2 linked regions of the Rhodopseudomonas palustris HaA2 genome follow. The protein of the gene in region 1 interacts with the protein of each later gene in a pairwise test. Links are inferred from orthologs where the notes say so. Each region holds a gene or a part of one and is shown on either strand. Other genes may lie near its edges.

Region 1 (3,622 bases):
GGGGGCGGGGAGAGCCCTTAGCATGCCTGAGCGTCGATTCCGCGTGATTCGCGCGCCGTCAGGCGGGAGAATTGCTGCAACGCACTTGCATGTCTGGTATAACTGGCTAAACTGTAGGCAATGACCTATAATGCTCAAACATTGAGCTAGACCGGTCGCAATGACGCGCTGGCGACAGAATGAGCAGCTTGTGACCCGACCTACAGTAACAGGTTCGCCGCCTTTGAGAATTGGCAAAATTGCGGTGGCCAATCGCGTGCTGCTGGCGCCGATGTCCGGCATTACAGATGCGCCGTTTCGCAAACAGGTCGCAGCTCTCGGCGCCGGGCTCGTGGTATCCGAGATGACCGCCAGCGAAGATCTTGTGCAGGGGCGCGCGATGTCTGTCCGCCGCTGCGACGCCATCGACGACGGGCCGCATGTGGTTCAGCTCGCCGGCTGCGAGCCGCACTGGATGGCGGAAGCCGCCCGGATCGCGGAAGCCGGCGGCGCCGATATCATCGACATCAATATGGGCTGCCCGGCGCGGCATGTGACCGGCGGCCAGTCCGGATCGGCCTTGATGCGTGATCTCGATCACGCGCTGACGCTGATCGAGGCAACGATCGGCGCGGTGCGCGTGCCGGTGACGCTGAAGATGCGGCTCGGCTGGGACGATCGCTCGCGCAACGCGCCGGAACTGGCGCGGCGAGCCGAGGCCGCCGGCGTGCAACTCGTGACCGTGCATGGCCGCACCCGCAGTCAGTTCTACAAGGGCGAAGCCGACTGGCGTGCCGTCCGCGCGGTCCGCGACGCCGTCGGCATTCCGCTGGTCGTCAATGGCGATATCACCTCGTATCAGATGGCGGTCGAGGCGCTGGATCAGTCCGGCGCCGACGCGGTGATGATCGGCCGCGGGGCGCAGGGGCAGCCGTGGCTGCCGGGCCAGATCGGTCGCCGCCTGCAGACCGGGATCGCCGAAGCGATGCCGTCGCTCACCGATCAGCTCGCTTATCTGCGCGCGCTGTATGACGGCGTGCTCGGCCTGTATGGCGAGCGCATCGGGCTGCGCCATGCGCGCAAACATCTCGGCTGGTCGCTCGACGTCGCCGCCGCCGCCAGCGGCGCGCCGCCGGCGACGCTGAAGCGGTGGAGGACGACGATCCTCACCGACGACAGCCCGACCCGTGTGCATCATGCGCTCACTGACGCCTACGACGATTTCGCCTGGAGAGCCGCCGCATGAACGCCGTCCTCGAACCGCGCCACGCCAAGCCGACCGAAAGCGATGCGATCCTCAACGCGCTGCCGAATCCCGTGCTGTTGATCGGCCCGGACGGCAAGATCATCGACGCCAACATGGCGGCGGAATCGTTCTTCGAGATTTCGACGCAGCTCCTTCGGCGCCAATCGCTGACCGAGCTGGTGCCGTTCGGCAGCCCGCTGCTGGCGTTGATCGAGCAGGTGCGTAGCGGCAATTCGCCGGTCAACGAGTACAAGGTCGATCTCGGCACGCCGCGGATCGGCGCCGACCGTCAGGTCGATCTGCATGTTGCGCCGCTGAACGAACGCCCCGGCCACATCGTGGTGATGCTGCAGGAGCGCACCATCGCCGACAAGATGGACCGGCAGCTCACCCATCGCAGCGCCGCGCGTTCGGTGATCGCGCTGGCGGCGATGCTGGCGCACGAGATCAAGAACCCGCTGTCCGGCATCCGCGGCGCGGCTCAGCTCCTCGAGCAGCAGGCGTCGTCGGAAGACCGGATGCTGACGCGGCTGATCTGCGACGAGGCCGATCGGATCGTCACGCTGGTCGATCGGATGGAAGTTTTCGGCGACGACCGCCCGGTGGCGCGCGGCCCGGTCAACATCCATTCGGTGCTCGATCACGTCAAACGGCTCGCGCAGTCCGGCTTCGCGCGCAACATCAAGTTCGTCGAGGACTACGACCCGTCGCTGCCGCCGGTGCTCGCCAATCAGGATCAACTGATCCAGGTGTTTCTGAATCTGGTGAAGAACGCCGCCGAGGCCGTGATCGATCTCGGCAGCGACGCCGAGATCCAGCTCACCACCGCGTTCCGTCCCGGCGTGCGGCTGTCGGTGCCCGGCAAGAAGACCCGGGTGTCGCTGCCGCTGGAATTCTGCGTCAAGGACAACGGGCCCGGCGTGCCGGAAGACCTGATGCCGAACCTGTTCGATCCGTTCGTCACCACCAAGGCGTCGGGCTCAGGCCTCGGCCTCGCGCTCGTCGCCAAGATCGTCGGCGACCACGGCGGAATCATCGAATGTGAATCGCAGCCGCGCAAGACCACGTTTCGCGTGCTGCTGCCGATGTACAACACGGCGAAGAACTACAATCAGAGCAACGGCGAGGACGTGCCGGCGTCATCCGCCTCACAGACTGCAAGATGAGGACGAGCAATGCCCGCAGGTAGTATTCTTGTCGCCGATGACGACACCGCCATCCGCACGGTGTTGAACCAGGCGCTGTCGCGCGCCGGATACGAAGTGCGGCTGACCGGCAATGCCGCGACGCTGTGGCGCTGGGTCAGCCAGGGCGAGGGCGATCTGGTGATCACCGACGTGGTGATGCCGGACGAAAACGCCTTCGACCTGCTGCCGCGGATCAAGAAGATGCGGCCGAACCTGCCGGTCATCGTGATGAGCGCGCAGAACACCTTCATGACCGCGATCCGCGCCTCGGAGAAGGGCGCCTACGAATATCTGCCGAAGCCGTTCGACCTCAAGGAGCTGATCGCGATCGTCGGCCGCGCGCTGGCCGAGCCGAAGGAGCGCTCCAGCAACCAGAACGACGAGAGCGAATTCGATTCGATCCCGCTGGTCGGCCGCTCGCCGGCGATGCAGGAAATCTACCGCGTGCTGGCGCGGCTGATGCAGACCGACCTCACCGTGATGATCTCCGGCGAGAGCGGCACCGGCAAGGAACTGGTGGCGCGCGCGCTGCACGATTACGGCAAGCGCCGCAACGGCCCGTTCGTCGCGGTCAACATGGCGGCGATCCCGCGCGACCTGATCGAGTCGGAATTGTTCGGCCACGAGCGCGGCGCCTTTACCGGTGCCAACACCCGCGCCTCCGGCCGGTTCGAACAGGCCGAGGGCGGCACGCTGTTTCTCGACGAGATCGGCGACATGCCGATGGAGGCGCAGACGCGGTTGCTGCGGGTGCTGCAGCAGGGCGAATACACCACCGTCGGCGGCCGCACCCCGATCAAGACCGACGTGCGGATCGTTGCAGCCTCCAACAAGGATTTGCGCATCCTGATCCAGCAGGGTCTGTTCCGGGAGGATTTGTTCTTTCGTCTCAACGTGGTGCCGCTGCGGCTTCCTCCATTGCGCGAACACATCGAGGATCTGCCGGACCTGGTGCGGCACTTCTTCGCGCTGGCGGAGAAGGACGGCCTACCGGCCAAGAAGCTCGACAGCGCGGCGCTGGAGCGGATGAAGCAGCATCGCTGGCCGGGCAACGTCCGCGAGCTGGAGAATCTGGCGCGGCGGCTGGCGGCGCTGTATCCGCAGGACGTCATCACCGCCTCGGTGATCGACGGCGAACTGGCACCGCCCGCGGTGGTGTCCGGCGGCAGCGTCGCCCACACCGTCGACAATCTCGGCGGAGCGGTCGAAA
Region 2 (3,535 bases), 2.9 Mb from region 1 along the record:
CAGACCAGCTGGCAGCGGGTGTTCGGCGGCCAGGTGATCGGCCAGGCGATGGTCGCCGGCTGCCGCACCGTCGAAAACCGGCTGCCGCATTCGCTGCACTGCTATTTCATCCTGCCGGGCGATCCGGCGGTGCCGATCATCTACGAGGTCGAGCGGCTGCGCGACGGCAAGAGCTACACCACCCGCCGCGTCACCGCGATCCAGCACGGCCAGGCGATCTTCTCGCTGATGATGTCGTTCCACGACGACGAGGAGACCGAGTTCGACCATCAGGACAAGATGCCCGACGTGCCGCCGCCGGAGGCGCTGTCGGCCGAAGAGATCGTCAAGCAGCCGTTCTTCAAGGAGATGCCGGACTTCATCAAGCGCTACTACGAGAGCGACCGGCCGATCGAGTTGCGCCCGGTCGAGCTGTCGCGCTATTTCGGCCAGAAGATCGAAGACGGCCGCATCCACGTCTGGATTCGCACCGCCGCCAAGCTGCCGGACGACCCGGCGCTGCATATGTGCGCGCTGGCCTATGCGTCGGACTTCTCGCTACTCGACGCGGTGATGGCACGCTACGGCCGCACGCTGTTCGACAAGCGGATGATGCCGGCCAGCCTCGACCACGCGATGTGGTTCCACCGCCCGTTTCGCGCCGACGAATGGCTGCTTTACGTTCAGGACTCCCCGTCCGCCCAGAGCGGCCGCGGCCTGACCCGCGGCATGATCTACAAGGCCGACGGCACCCTGGTGGCCTCGGTCGCCCAGGAGGGCTCGGTGCGGCAGCGACGAGACCTGCCGCGGACGTAGCTTCGATCGGCAGCTCCCTCGCCGACGTCAATCCGCTTATTTTCTGCGCGCATTGCCGCTAAACCCGGCATATACATGACGAAACGCCGCGTCGCGCGGTGCCGATCGCTTTGCGTGAAGAAATTGGGGCTGCTGCATGAAACTCGTCGTCGCCATCATCAAACCGTTCAAGCTCGACGAGGTGCGTCAGGCGCTGACCGAGATCGGCGTGCACGGCATGACCGTCACCGAGGTCAAGGGCTACGGCCGTCAGCGCGGCCACACCGAGATCTATCGCGGCGCCGAGTATATCGTGAACTTCCTGCCCAAGCTGCGGATCGAGATCGCGGTCGATAGCGCGCTCGCCGACAAGGCGGTCGAGGTCATCACCCGCGGCGCCCGCACCGGCCAGATCGGCGACGGCAAGATCTTCGTCACCCCGATCGACCACGCGCTGCGGATCCGCACCGGCGAGACCGATTCCGACGCGCTCTGAGCCGGCGATCGAGGCAGTTGGAGCGGCGCGGCGGGCGATGCCGAAATGGGCGTCTCGGCATTTCGGAGCATGGCGCGGCGCCGGATTAGCCACCTGCCGTAATATTCTACCTCACGGACTGCCCGTCGGCTGAGCACGATTGTGTCAGCGCGCTGTCATGCCCTCATTTTGCTCAGAACTGCCCAAGGAATGAGCGCGACGGAATGGCGCAGCCGGTGCTGCAGTGCGGTCGCCCGCCAAAGTTTCAGATTCGTGAACGATTTCAGCACGCCGGCGGACTGGCACGGCATTTGATTCTAAGCGGCGTGGCTGTGCCCGCGTAGTGATGCTCTCCGCGTGGGGATTTTCAGTCGAGTTCATGCCCCGACCATTTTGGCCGGGCCCTAGCGGGGATAGGACCTATGAAAATTGTTATGGCGATCATCAAGCCATTCAAACTGGAAGAAGTCCGTGATGCCCTGACCGCCATTGGCGTTCACGGTTTGACGGTGACGGAAGTCAAGGGATATGGCCGCCAGAAAGGCCACACGGAAATCTATCGCGGCGCCGAATACGCGGTGAGCTTCCTGCCCAAGATCAAGATCGAGGTCGCGATCGCCACCGATCAGGTCGAGAAGACCATCGAGGCGATCACCAGCGCCGCCAAGACCGGCCAGATCGGCGACGGCAAGATCTTCGTCATCGGCCTCGACCACGCCGTGCGCATCCGCACCGGCGAAGCCGACGCAGCAGCTCTCTAAGATTTCCCGCTCACCCAACTTTCTTCCACTCAGGAGACGACAAATGACGTTCAAACGTCCCTACGGCGCGGGACTGGCCGCCCTGGCAGCCGGCCTGTTCGCCGCGACTGCCGCCTACGCCGAGCCCACGGTCAACAAGGGCGACAACGCCTGGATGATGACCTCCACGGTTCTGGTCGTGCTGATGACCATCCCCGGCCTGGCGCTGTTCTACGGCGGCCTGGTGCGCTCCAAGAACATGCTCTCGGTGCTGGCGCAGGTGTTCTACACCTTCTCGATCGTGATCGTGATCTGGGCGGTCTACGGCTACAGCCTGGCTTTCACCGGCGGCTCCGATTTCATCGGCGGCTTCTCCAAGGCATTCCTCGCCGGCGTCACCCCCGACTCCAAGGTCGCGTCGTTCAGCGTCGACGCCAACGTCTCGGAGCTGATCTACATCTGCTTCCAGATGACCTTCGCGGCGATCACGCCGGCGCTGATCGTCGGCGCCTTCGCCGAACGCACCCGCTTTGCCGCGGTCGCGCTGTTCGTGCCGCTGTGGGTGACGCTGATCTACTTCCCGATGGCCCACATGGTCTGGTACTGGCCGGGTCCGGATTTGATCACCGACGCCGCCAAGGCGCTCGCCGCAGCCACTGACGATGCCGCCAAGGCGGCCGCGCAGGCCAAGCTCGACGAGATCAATGCGGACGCGGGCTTCATCTTCAAGAAGGGCGCGCTCGACTTCGCGGGCGGCACCGTGGTGCACATCAACGCCGGCATCGCCGGCCTGGTCGGCGCCCTGCTGATCGGCAAGCGCACCGGCTACGGCAAGGAGCTGATGGCTCCGCACTCGCTGACCATGACCATGATCGGCGCGGCGCTGCTCTGGGTCGGCTGGTTCGGCTTCAACGTCGGCTCGAATCTCGAAGCCACCGGCGTCGCCGGTCTCGCCATGACCAACACCTTCGTCGCCACGGCGGCGGCGGCGATGGGCTGGATGTTTGCGGAGTGGATCTTCAAGGGTCACCCCTCGCTGCTCGGCGCGTTGTCCGGCGCAGTCGCGGGTCTGGTCGCGGTCACCCCCGCGGCGGGCTTCGCCGGCCCGATGGGCGCGATCGTGCTCGGCCTGGTCGCCGGCGTGGTCTGCCTGTTCTTCTGCACCGTGGTGAAGAACGCGCTCGGCTATGACGACTCGCTCGACGTGTTCGGCGTCCACGGCGTCGGCGGCATCATCGGCGCGCTCGGCACCGGCATCCTGGTGAACCCGGCGCTCGGCGGCACCGGCGTCTACGACTACGTCGCCGGCAAGGTCGCCGACTACGACTTCGGCACCCAGATGATCGCCCAGTGCTGGGGCGTCGGCACCACCATCCTGCTGTCCGGCATCGGCTCGGCGATCCTGTTCAAGGTCGTCGACGTCATCGTCGGCCTGCGTGCCCCGGTCGAAGTCGAGCGCGAAGGCCTCGACCTCGTCGAGCACACCGAGCGCGCCTACAACATGTGAGCTCTCCCGAGGGGCGCGGCGTTCTTCCTCCAGGAAGGC

Evidence for each region. Proteins that work in one complex are often made in the same cells at the same time.
Region 2: the proteins of RPB_RS14525 (region 1) and RPB_RS01890 interact in binary tests that used the Escherichia coli proteins (3 or more experiments, as listed by UniProt). The link is inferred for Rhodopseudomonas palustris HaA2 from one-to-one orthologs.

Annotation. Positions count from the first base shown.
Region 1 is NC_007778.1:3,281,827-3,285,448, reverse strand. Bases 307-3,306 are described here. They hold RPB_RS14525 (two-component system sensor histidine kinase NtrB), read left to right. Parts: upstream 307-1,221; coding sequence 1,222-2,391; downstream 2,392-3,306. Other genes in these bases: ntrC (nitrogen regulation protein NR(I)), read left to right, coding at 2,401-3,306; dusB (tRNA dihydrouridine synthase DusB), read left to right, coding at 307-1,225. Also shown: more of dusB, read left to right, coding at 161-306; more of ntrC, read left to right, coding at 3,307-3,622.
Region 2 is NC_007778.1:411,263-414,797, forward strand. The notes cover bases 428-3,340. They hold RPB_RS01890 (P-II family nitrogen regulator), read left to right. Parts: upstream 428-1,671; coding sequence 1,672-2,010; downstream 2,011-3,340. Other genes in these bases: tesB (acyl-CoA thioesterase II), read left to right, coding at 428-795; RPB_RS01885 (P-II family nitrogen regulator), read left to right, coding at 932-1,270; RPB_RS01895 (ammonium transporter), read left to right, coding at 2,054-3,340. In the rest of the region: more of tesB, read left to right, coding at 1-427; more of RPB_RS01895, read left to right, coding at 3,341-3,496. UniProt on the Escherichia coli protein: Involved in the regulation of nitrogen metabolism. Regulates the activity of its targets by protein-protein interaction in response to the nitrogen status of the cell.